2 regions of the Bacillus nitratireducens genome follow, and region 1 is predicted to be linked to the other one. Evidence: riboswitches for the same ligand, from Rfam matches in the RefSeq annotation. Region 1 holds a riboswitch; the other holds the start of a gene.
The links. A riboswitch is a leader RNA that binds a small molecule or an ion and turns the genes downstream of it on or off. The one in region 1 is predicted to bind S-adenosylmethionine.
Positions count from the first base shown of each region.

Region 2: it holds a riboswitch for S-adenosylmethionine, as region 1 does, so the genes downstream of both, Q3V31_RS21465 (methionine ABC transporter ATP-binding protein) here and mtnW (2,3-diketo-5-methylthiopentyl-1-phosphate enolase) in region 1, are expected to answer to the same signal.

Region 1 is NZ_JAUMJO010000002.1:119,996-125,928, forward strand. It holds gene Q3V31_RS06950 (NAD(P)-dependent oxidoreductase) at 1-140, shown strand, start outside; gene Q3V31_RS06955 (DUF3909 family protein) at 146-478, shown strand; gene Q3V31_RS06960 (hypothetical protein) at 540-815, opposite strand; gene Q3V31_RS06965 (1,2-dihydroxy-3-keto-5-methylthiopentene dioxygenase) at 1,137-1,649, opposite strand; gene Q3V31_RS06970 (methylthioribulose 1-phosphate dehydratase) at 1,627-2,265, opposite strand; gene Q3V31_RS06975 (2-hydroxy-3-keto-5-methylthiopentenyl-1-phosphate phosphatase) at 2,262-2,921, opposite strand; gene mtnW (2,3-diketo-5-methylthiopentyl-1-phosphate enolase) at 2,918-4,162, opposite strand; SAM riboswitch class I at 4,227-4,332, opposite strand; gene Q3V31_RS06985 (pyridoxal phosphate-dependent aminotransferase) at 4,397-5,575, opposite strand; gene Q3V31_RS06990 (carbon-nitrogen family hydrolase) at 5,590-5,933, shown strand, end outside.
Region 2 is NZ_JAUMJO010000005.1:516,940-522,872, forward strand. It holds gene Q3V31_RS21440 (arsenate reductase family protein) at 28-393, shown strand; gene gcvH (glycine cleavage system protein GcvH) at 435-818, shown strand; gene Q3V31_RS21450 (toprim domain-containing protein) at 1,194-1,538, shown strand; gene Q3V31_RS21455 (thioredoxin family protein) at 1,542-1,850, shown strand; gene Q3V31_RS21460 (hypothetical protein) at 2,005-2,349, shown strand; SAM riboswitch class I at 2,475-2,582, shown strand; gene Q3V31_RS21465 (methionine ABC transporter ATP-binding protein) at 2,893-3,918, shown strand; gene Q3V31_RS21470 (methionine ABC transporter permease) at 3,911-4,576, shown strand; gene metQ (methionine ABC transporter substrate-binding lipoprotein MetQ) at 4,599-5,411, shown strand; gene metQ (methionine ABC transporter substrate-binding lipoprotein MetQ) at 5,483-5,933, shown strand, end outside.

The DNA of each region.
Region 1 (5,933 bases):
TTGCTTTAGATGAAGCTGAAAAACTACAATTACCAGTACCGGGTTTAACCTTAGCGAAGGAATTGTATGAAGAACTAATCGCAGATGGAGAAGAGAATAGCGGAACACAAGTATTATACAAAAATTATATAAGGGGGTAAATGAGATGGATCTCCAAAAGTTTGATGAGATGATTGATGCTGTGCAGCAATCAACTTGTGTACAGATTAATGATAAGCAAAAAGAAGCATTTAAACAAAAATACGATTTTGAGCCAAGTTTCGAATATGGACGAGATGAGAAAGGGCATTATGTTATACGAACTTCGAAAAAGATGTTAGAGGAAATGGAATTTTATTTGGCATTGAAATATGATCGAGATGGAATTGCCCTTTATATGCATGCTGAGATTGAAGGGACATGTCACGTATCCGTTAGCTATAGTGAAGATGCACTTCATTTGCAAGAATTGTTTCAATTTCTAGAAGAAAATAAATAAAAAGTCCTCATTTGAGGACTTTTTATTTATTTAGGCAGGCATAATATTTAAGTTGGATAATTTATAGGCTGGAAGCGCGGCGGCATCGTTCAATTGGGAATGGAATAACTTGTGCAGTGTGATTAGGACCAAACTGTTTCGCGCGAGCATGGCGTACTATATAAAATGCGCACAGAATAGCAACAGGAATAGCACCGTACAAACCGAAAAATAAAGCGCTTACACAGGATGCGACAAAACCTAAAACACCAACTTCTAATTCTTCCATAATAGCTCCTAAAATGACAGGAATAGCTCCACATGAAACTCCTAGTATAAGTGCGATAAGTAAACTCATGATTATCCCCCTCTGCTTGCAATATTCTTTTCCTTCTTATTACTTGTAGTATATCATACGTAAAACAGAATTTTCAGAAAAAATTCAAAAAAAGTTCAATGAATGTTCAAAAAGTGTTCCGAAATGTACTTGAAAAAGTGGAAGTGTGATTTGAGATATTTGATTTGAACAAACGAAAGGGACAAATTATTTTAGTGAATAAAAAATCAGGCTTACTTCAATGTTATGAAATAAGCCTGTTCCATAGGAGGATGTATATATATATGTAGAGTGAATAAAAGATTGGAAAAGGGGTTCCAATCTTTTATTCAACTAGCTACCTTAATAAATTGGAACCCAACCTTCTGTTGTAACAAAAATACGAATAGCTACAACTTGGCGATCATCTTGTAAGGTAAAATAATGTCTTGCATTTTCAGGTACAGATATAAGATCACCAGGCTCAAGTTCAACGTCAAAGAATCGACCATCTTTTCCTTCAATAGCGAAGATGCCATGACCGCTGACAATAAAGCGAACTTCATCGTCAGTATGATGGTGTTCTTTTTGGAAATTAATTAATAACTCGTCAAGGTTAGGTGTGCTACTAGAAAGTGAAATCACATCATATGCTTTATAACCTCGGCGTTCTGAAACATCAGCAATTTCTTTTGAAAACACCGTTAATATTTCAGCTTTGTTTTCATCTGTTAAGGAGTAATTTTCTTTTAAATGAGTAGGAAGTTTAGAAATATTCCATTTCTCATATAAAACATCTTCTCCTTGTAGAAAGTTTGATACCTCTACTTCACTTTCAATACGAGTATTTTCCTCATGAATACGAATTTGCGCCATTAGAAACGCCTCCTTGAATTGATAATAGTTTTATATGAAATTGGAATAAAAACTCATAAGCTTCTAATCTTTTCTTTGCATCAAAGCTATCTCGGCCCCATACGGTAATACCATGGTTACGGATTAATACTGCTCCTGAATCTCCCTGTATATGCTTTCGGAAGTTTTCTCCAAGCGTTGGGATATGGGCATGGTTTTCGATAATAGGAATGTGAATTGTTGCACCTTCTTCCCAAATATCGAGAGCTTTAATAATTTCTTGATTTTGAAGGGTGACTGCATCACTATATAAATTTGTGATGACATTATTATCAGTTGTATGAACATGAAGTACGCACCCGGCATTCGTATTGTTATAAATATGTGTATGCAATATTGTTTCTGCTGAAGGTCTTAATTCAGTCTCTAATACGGGAACCCCTAGATGATCTACTAAGAGAAAATCATCTGGAGTAGTTTTTGTTTTATCTTTACCGCTTGCTGTAATAAGAAAAGTAAGTGGCTCATGACTAACCTTTATAGAAATATTACCACTCGTTGCTGGAAACCAATTTCGTGTTGTTAATTCTTTTTTAATCTCGCTTAAGTCATACCATTGACGAAAAAGTTGTTTCATGATTTCACCTCCAACAAATGTTTTAATTGGGTTTGAACATCTTGAAATGTTTCAAACGGTGTATAATCAATATGATTCTCTTCACATTTTGTAATAAGAAAGTCGCGGGCAAATACTTTATCCGCCTGTTTCGCAGCTTGTAAATCAGTAATTGAATCTCCAATCACAATATGAAAATCATTTGTACCACTTAATTTACGGATTAAAGATGATTTACATAATCCGCAATGATTTTGACAATGATGATCACAAGGATGAGGCCACTTAACGGTAATGTATTCACTTGAAAAGTCTGTTTCATTACAGTAAATTTGCTCTTTTGGAATGATTCCTTGTAAGAGTGGATAGACGAAGAAATCCATTCCACCTGATATAACGTAAAAAGAAATGTTATTTTTATTTACAAATTGTATAAATTCATGAAAACCACTACGGATTTCAGCAGTTTCTATTAAAAATTGAATCATATCATCGTGCAAATTAGTAGGTATTAATTGAAATAATTGAGAAACACCTTCTTGAATAGATAGCTCTTGTGATAAAATTCTATTCTTTACATCTTCAGCTTCTGGTGGTGCGAATTTTTCCATAATGGACATAATGTTATCATTATTTGTAATCGTGCCATCGAAATCACAAAATACTTGAATACTCATAATTTCACCCCAAGAGAAGGATTTCCCCATATTTGTAGTGCACTATGCAAATTTATGTCCTCTACTTCATGGAGTGGTTTATTTTGCAAAGTAGCATCAATTGCAGTACGGAAAGCTTTACCGCCACCCTGCGCTCCATTCGGATGTCCATGTATCCCACCGCCAGCATTAATAACAACATCTTTACCGAAATCGCGTAGAATAAAGGGAACGAAACCAGGGTGAATACCAGCAGACGGAACAGAAAAACTCTTCTTGAAAAGTGCATCGTCTTCAGTTAAATGTTTTGAGATGGCAAGAGCCTCCTCTTTTTCTAACGCAACACTTCCATATGGAGATGGGAATAATGAAAAGTCAGCCCCAGCATAACGTAGTAGTTTTCCGAGTAATAATGGAGATGAAACTCCATATAACTTGGATGCTGAGTAAGCACCACTTACAGCAGGGTGTGCCATAATAGGAATTGGAATTTCATCGTCTTCTACAAGTGCTTGCAGTACATCTAGTCCGTAAGCAAATACGTTAAATAATAGAATATCAGCCCCAGCTTGCACTGCACGTTTCGCATTTTCTTTTAAATCAAAAGTTCGTCCTGTTAAATTTACTGCATATAACGTTTTATGTCCGTAAGTTTCGTATACAGATTGTAAAACTTCTTTCCCAGATTCAATTCTTTTTGTAAGTGGTGTTAATGAGTTTTCGAATAAAATTTCATCATCTTTTACAATATCTACGCCTCCAATTGCCTGATCGCGTAGTTGAGCTTTTAAATATCCAATATTCCGTCCTATCATCCCTTTGAAAATACTCATTAGAAGAGGGCGATCTTGAACTTGTAAAAGGTTTCGGATGCCTTCAATTCCAAATTTTGGTCCAGGAAACTGTTTCTTTAATTCGTCTGAGAATGTTAAATCAATGAGTTTAATTTCTCCATCTAACGAAAGTTTTCCAAATGTTGTTGTCAAAATGGCTGGTAAGTCGGGGCTAAAGTTCAGCGATGGATAATGAATTTTAATGAGTCCACGTGATACTTTTTTGCCAAGGTAAGAGTTAGTGTGTTCTTGTTCGTCTAACGCTTCAATATGAATGACATTGCCTTTATGTTGTTTTAATTGTTCTTGCAATAAGTGTGGCAAATGAGTCCAAGAGCCAATTGTTAAACCGAGTGCAATTTGCTCAGCTTTTTTTTCTAAGTTATGTGAATCATCATGGATTAAATATGTCGCTATAATTCCGCTCATTGTTATAACCTCCTAGTTAAATAAAAAAACCTCTCAGCTAAGGAGAGGTTTTTTTACAACCAGCTCCTTATCTGTCAGCATAATGCTGCGAGAATTAGCACCGTGTCTACAATTGTAGATCGGTTGCCGGGTTTCGTCGGGCTCGTCCCTCCACCTGCTCTTGATAAGAAGTATTTAGAAATGTTTAAATTTTTAAGATAACTGAATTTTGTCAGATATTTTTCATGTTGTCAATTACTTTTTGAAAAAATTTAATTTATCAATTCGATTAATGGCTTCTCGTAATCTATCTTCTGTATGCAAGAGACCAACGCGGACATACCCTTCGCCATGCTCACCAAATCCAACACCAGGAGCAACTGCAACGTGTGCTTTTTCTAGTAAAATATCAGAAAATTGCTCAGATGTATATCCTTCTGGTACAGGAAGCCATGCAAAGAATGATCCGGTTGGAATGTCTACATTCCAACCAATTGAGTGACAAGCTGAAATAAGAGCGTTTCTTCGAGATTCGTAACTATTTACAAGGTCTACTACGCAAGACTGTGAACTTAATAGTGCTTCGCGGGCAGCATCTTGAATTGCACCAAAAATACTAACATACATATGATCTTGCAATAGGTTAATTGTCTCAATCACACTTTCATTCCCCACAGCAAAAGCGATGCGCCATCCGGCCATATTGAAAGTCTTCGATAGAGTGTAAATTTCAATACCTGTATCTTTGGCACCGTCTGCTTGCAAGAAACTAATGGGCTTTTGACCATCGAATCCAATAGCACCGTATGCAAAATCATGAACGACTAATATATTATGTTCATTAGCAAAATGAATGGTTTCATCAAAAAAGTCTTTTGATGCAGTAGCACCGGTAGGGTTATTTGGATAGTTTAAAAACATTAACTTTGCACGCTCGGCAATAGAGTTATCAATTTTTGTATAATCCGGTAAAAAATTATTCTCTGCAATAAGCGGCATTGTTTCAAATTGTGCTTTTGCTAAAGCAACTCCTGATAAATAATCTGGATAGCCTGGATCTGGAACGAGAATAGTATCACCAGGGTTTGTAAAACAAATTGGTAATTCTACTAATCCAGCTTTTCCGCCAAACAAAATAGCAACTTCAGTTTTTGGATTTACTACTACATCATATTCACGTTGATAGAATGTTGCCACGGCTTCTTTTAAGCTTTCGTGTCCGCGAAATGGCGGATATTTATGATGAATGGTCTTTTCAGCAGCATCTTGTAAAGCTTTAACGATATGCTGCGGTGTTGGTTGATCTGGATTACCTTGACCTAGATTAATAACATCGTGACCAGCTACAACGACTTTGTTAACCTTTGCAACAAGTGAAGCGAAAAATTGTGTTGGCAATGATGTTACTATCTCAGAAGGTTGAAATAATTTCATACTTTCCACCTCTTTTGAAAGTTGTTACAATTCTAGTGACAAATGATATAATCTTTCCAGTATTTTGTAAAGAGAAAAATGAGAATGGGGCTGAAAAAATGAAAGTCGCATGTATTCAAATGGATATTGTCTTTGGAGATGTAGAAAAAAATATTGAGAACGCCAAAAATAAAATAAGTGAAGCGATGAAGGAAAGACCAGATGTTATTGTCTTACCAGAACTATGGACGACAGGATATGATTTAACGAGACTTTCTGAAATTGCAGATAGAGAGGGAGTAGAAACGAAAGAAAAGTTGAAAGAATGGTCGAAACAATATGGTGTACATATTGTTGGTGGTTCCATAGCGAAGCAAAC
Region 2 (5,933 bases), on a different contig from region 1:
AAGGTAAGTAAAAAAGTAGGTGAATTTATGACAGTAACATTTTATTCATATCCAAAGTGTGGCACATGTCAAAAAGCAAAAAAATGGTTTGAGGCAAATGATGTAGCATATGAGATGATTCATATTGTTGAAAATCCACCGTCAAAAGAAGATTTACGTAATTTACATGAGAAAAGTGAATTGCCATTAAAAAAATTCTTTAATACAAGTGGAATGCGTTACCGCGAACTTGGTTTAAAAGATAAGTTAAAGGATGCAAGCGAAGACGAAATGTACGAGCTTTTAGCATCTGATGGCATGTTAATTAAACGTCCAATTGTAACAAATGGAACGAGTGTAACACTTGGTTTTAACGAAGAGCAGTTTGAAAGTGTGTGGAAAAAGTACCAATAAGGTATTTTTACATAATTAATACATTCACTGGAGGTACAGTCATGAGCATTCCAAATAATTTACGTTACTCTGAAGAACACGAATGGGTAAAAACAGAAGGTAATGCGGTTGTTATCGGTATTACTCATTTTGCGCAAGGTGAGTTAGGCGATATCGTATTCGTTGAACTTCCTGAAGTAGGTGCAACAATCCAAGCTGACGAGCCATTCGGAAGCGTAGAATCTGTTAAAACAGTTTCTGAATTATACGCACCTGTAAGTGGTAAAGTTGTAGCAGTAAACGAAGAATTAAGTGACCAACCAGAACTTGTTAACGAATCTCCATACGAGGGTGCATGGATGGTTAAAGTTGAACTTTCTGATGCAAGCCAAGTTGAGAAGTTATTAACTGCAGAAAAATATGCAGAAATGACAAACCAAGACTAATTATAGTCGACTAAAGGACAGCCTTTGTGCTGTCCTTTTTTATGTTGTGTTACATAATGAATTTGAAAGCACATATATATTAATTATCATATAGGAGAAGATTTTTGAAAAACTTTTTCGCAGATGTTTCATGTTGATTGAGCGGGTTTTGTTTTTTATTGTGATCCAGCTCCAGCGGCTAGATTGTTCAGTGGCTTCGCTTCTTCCTACAAGGCAAAAAGCGCCTTTACGTCAGAAGCTCCATCCCCCTCACAATCTGAACGAGCCGCTTGCGCTTTTCTTTTGCAAAAATAAACAGGAAACAACATGAAAATAACGAATATACTATATACTAAGTTAAAGGTTGTATAGTATATGGTGATCGGGTGATGACATATGATTTATGTGGAAAAAGTCATTATTGTAGAAGGTAAATCAGATAGAAGAAAGATTGAATCTATTATTCGTGAACCGGTGGAAATTGTTTGTACAAATGGTACAATTGGTTTGTCGAAAATGGATGAGCTCATTGATCAATTTTTTGATAAGGACGTATATGTGCTAGTGGATGCTGATGATGCTGGAGAAAAGTTAAGGAAACAATTTCGAAAAGAATTTCCGCAAGCAGAGCATATTTATATTGATCGCTCGTACCGAGAAGTGGCAACTGCGCCATCTTCACACTTAGCAAATGTATTATGGGGAGCTGACATTGACGTTTATACAGAATATTTACGGTAAGGAATGATAGAAGTGATTGATTGGACAGGAGCCGAAGCTACAGCCCTAATAGAGAACGAAGAAAAAACAGTGTTATATGTATATACTCCAATGTGTGGAACATGCCAATTAGCAAAAAAGATGTTAACGGTTGTCGAGATGACGATTGAAGATTTGAAAATTGGAATGTTAGATTTAAATTATGCTCCGCATTTAGCGAAAGAGTATGGAATCGAAAGTGTGCCGTGTTTACTTATTTTTGAAAATGGGACACTGATGAAGAAGATATATGCATTTCATTCGGTTGAATATTTATATACGGAATTAAAGTAGGCGGCAAAGTTTTTGCCGCCTCGACATATTTCTTGGGAAATATGTCGAGATGCAGGGTGGTTACAGTATTTGTCGAGCGAAAATTACAGGATTGCTCTTTAGTGAGAGGGAATGGTATGTGTAATAGAAAGTGATATGAAGGATGTGATTTAGGGTGAAATTATATTCTTTGCTACAATCATTTGTAAATTACGCTAATGGTCAATATCATTTAGAACCGCTTTTAAGACAAGGAGAAAGAACTGTTAATTTTCGTTTTGGAGATGAATGCTGTTCATTACAAATTTCAAGGGATTATATTGAACTTTTGAAAGAGGAAAGAGGAACAGAACAAATCGTGTGTTTAGGGGAAGAGGATGTAAAACGTTTGGTGAGTGGAAATATAAGGTTACAGACGTTAATGAGCGATGGGCGTGTGCAATATTCGGGAACGTATCGAACGATGTTGTTAATTGAATCAATGTTTCATATATGTAAGCCGATGTCAGTGGGTGCTTAAAAGTCTGAAGTTTCTTTTTTTGCGAAAATTTCTGTTGACATGGCGTATGGATATTGATACAATTCAATTCATAAAATATAGACAATTTCATAAATTACAAATCAGACGAAAATTTAATCTGATTTCTCTTATCAAGAGAGGTGGAGGGACTGTGCCCTGTGAAGCCCGGCAACCGTCAACTTATGTTGAAATGGTGCCAATTCCTGCAAAGCAAATGCTTTGAGAGATGAGAGAGAGGGATAATGTTGTTATATACGCATATAAACCTTTCTGCTTCTCTAAAAGCGGAAAGGTTTTTTTGTTGTTTGAATGTGGAGGACATTCAAATAATAAGAGGAGTTATACCGATGGACTACACGCATCAAAAATAAAAAAATTGCGGAGTCTATCCAAAGTTTTATGAAATCTAGCTCCAGCGGCTAGAATGTTCGATGGCTTCGCTTCTTCCTATGAGGCAAAAGGCGCCTCTACGTCAGAAGCTCCATCCACTTCACATTCTAAACGAGCCGCTTACGCTTTTTAAACAAAAAAGGGGTGAACATCATGATCTTATTAGAAAATGTAAAGAAAATATATAAGGCAAAAAGCGGTGATGTCACTGCTGTAGATAACGCCAACTTACAAATAGAGAAAGGCGAAATATTTGGTGTTATCGGATATAGTGGCGCTGGGAAAAGCTCTTTAATTAGATTGTTTAATCAGTTAGAGAAACCAACGTCTGGTCAAATTACAATCGCAAATCGTGTAATTTCAGCAATTACAGGAAGTGAACTTCGTAAGGCAAGACAAGAAATCGGAATGATTTTTCAGCACTTCAACTTACTTTGGTCACGAACTGTACGCGAAAATATCGAATTCCCACTCGAAATTGCGGGTGTGGATAAGGCGAAGAGAAGAAAACGTGTTGATGAGTTAATTCATCTCGTTGGATTAGAAGGAAGAGGAGACGCGTATCCATCTCAGTTAAGTGGTGGACAAAAGCAGCGCGTTGGGATTGCAAGAGCGTTAGCAAATAATCCACAAGTACTTTTATGTGACGAAGCAACGTCAGCTCTTGATCCAGAAACGACGGATCAAATTTTAGATTTATTATTAGACATTAATAAGCGCCTCAACTTAACAATTGTATTAATTACACATGAGATGCACGTGATTCGGAAGATTTGTAATCGAGTTGCTGTAATGGAGAAAGGGAAAATCGTAGAAACAGGTCCAGTACTTGACGTATTCCGTAATCCAAAGCAGGACATTACAAAACGCTTCGTACAGCAATTAACTGATTCTGAAGATACGAATGAAACGATTGAAAGCTTAATAGAAAAGTATCCAGATGGAAAAGTAATTCGCTTGCAGTTTGTCGGTGAGGCTGTAGAAAGACCAGTACTTCAAAGATTAATGCAACGCAGCGATATAGAAGTTAGCATTTTGCAAGGAAACATCGCACAAACGAATAATGGTTCTTACGGAAGTTTAGTTGTTCATTTAAATGGTGAGGAAACAGCGATCCAGCACGCGATAGAAGGAATTCATCAAGATCAAGTAGAGCTGGAGGTGATTGCACATGGATAAGTTAATCGCAAATATTGATTGGAATCAAATGTTAGAAGCAACTGGTGAAACGTTATATATGACGGCAATCGCAGCGCTTGCCACATTTGTTTTAGGACTTATTTTAGGACTATTACTCTTTATGACAGCGAAAGATAATTTATGGGAAAACAAAGCAATTAATACGGTGATTGGAGCGTTCGTAAACATTTTCCGTTCGATACCGTTCATCATTTTAATTATTTTATTAATCCCGTTCACAAAGATTCTTCTTGGAACAATACTCGGAGCGAGTGCAGCGCTGCCAGCTTTAATTATTGGTGCAGCACCGTTTTACGCGAGAATGGTTGAAATCGCGCTTCGCGAGATTGATAAAGGTGTAATTGAAGCTTCAAAAGCGATGGGAGCAAAAACAAGCACAATTATTTTGAAGGTGTTAATTCCAGAATCGTTACCAGCGTTAGTATCTGGTATTACGGTTACAACAATTGCTTTAGTAGGCTATACAGCAATGGCAGGAGTTGTTGGTGCTGGTGGCCTTGGAACACTTGCTTATCTAGAGGGGTTCCAGAGAGGAAATAACGATGTAACAATCGTTGCGACAATTTGTGTATTACTAGTTGTATTTTTCATTCAGTGGATTGGTGATAGTTTAACGACTCGAATAGATAAAAGATAATGAAAACAGGGGGATATTTCAAATGAAAAAATTATTACTTACAGCACTTATTACAACTTCAATTTTTGGGCTAGCTGCTTGTGGCGGGAAAGATAAAGATGAAAAGAAACTAGTTGTTGGTGCTTCTAACGTACCGCACGCTGAAATTTTAGAAAAGGCAAAACCGTTACTTGAGAAAAAAGGAATTGAGTTAGAAATTAAAAAATTCCAAGACTACGTGTTACCGAATAAATCGTTAGCAGATAAAGAATTAGATGCTAACTACTTCCAGCACATTCCGTATTTAGAAAAAGAAATTAAAGATAAGAAATATGATTTTGAAATAGCAGGGAAAATTCATTTAGAACCGATTGGTGTGTATTCTCAAAAATATAAGAGCTTAAAAGAACTTCCAGATGGAGCGACAATTATTATGAGTAATTCTGTTACTGATCATGGTCGTGGTTTAGCAATTTTACAAAAAGAAGGCATTTTAAAAATTAAAGACGGAGTAGAGCCAGTTAAAGCAACTCCAAAAGATATTGCAGATAATCCGAAAAACTTAAAATTCAAAACAGATATTGAGCCGGGTCTATTGCCACAAGTGTATAACAATAAAGAAGGCGATGCGGTTTTAATTAACTCTAACTATGCAATCGATGCGAAATTAAACCCAGAAAAAGATGCAATTGCAATTGAAGGCGATGATTCTCCATACGCAAACGTAGTAGCTGTTCGTAAAGGCGATAAAGATAAAAAAGAGATTAAAGCTCTTGTAGAAGTACTGCATTCTAAAGAAATTGAAGACTTTATTAATAAAGAATATAAAGGGGCAGTTGTTCCTGTAAAAGAATAATTGCTGAAAAAGGGCTGGTGTATGCCGGTCCTTTTTTTACTACATAACTATAGGGGAGAAGGGGACATCATATGAAAAAGATTCTATTGTCAGTTGTTACAGCATTATCTGTATTTACACTAGCTGCTTGCGGGGGAAAAGAGGAGAATAAGCTTGTTGTTGGAGCTTCTAACGTACCGCACGCTGTTATTTTGGAAAAGGCACAGCCGATACTAGAGAAAAAGGGCATTAAATTAGAGATTAAAAAGTTCCAGGATTATGTTCTGCCGAATAAAGCGTTAGCGGATAAAGAAATTGATGCGAACTACTTCCAGCACATTCCGTATTTAGATAAAGAAATTCAAGAAAAAGGATACAAAATTGTAAATGCAGGAAAGATTCATTTAGAGCCAATGGGCATTTATTCTAAGAAATATAAAAGCTTAAAAGAACTTCCAGATGGCGGAACAGTTATTATGAGTAATAACGTAGCTGAGCGTGGCCGTATGTTAGCGTTATTACAAAAAGGCAGCGTTATTAAAT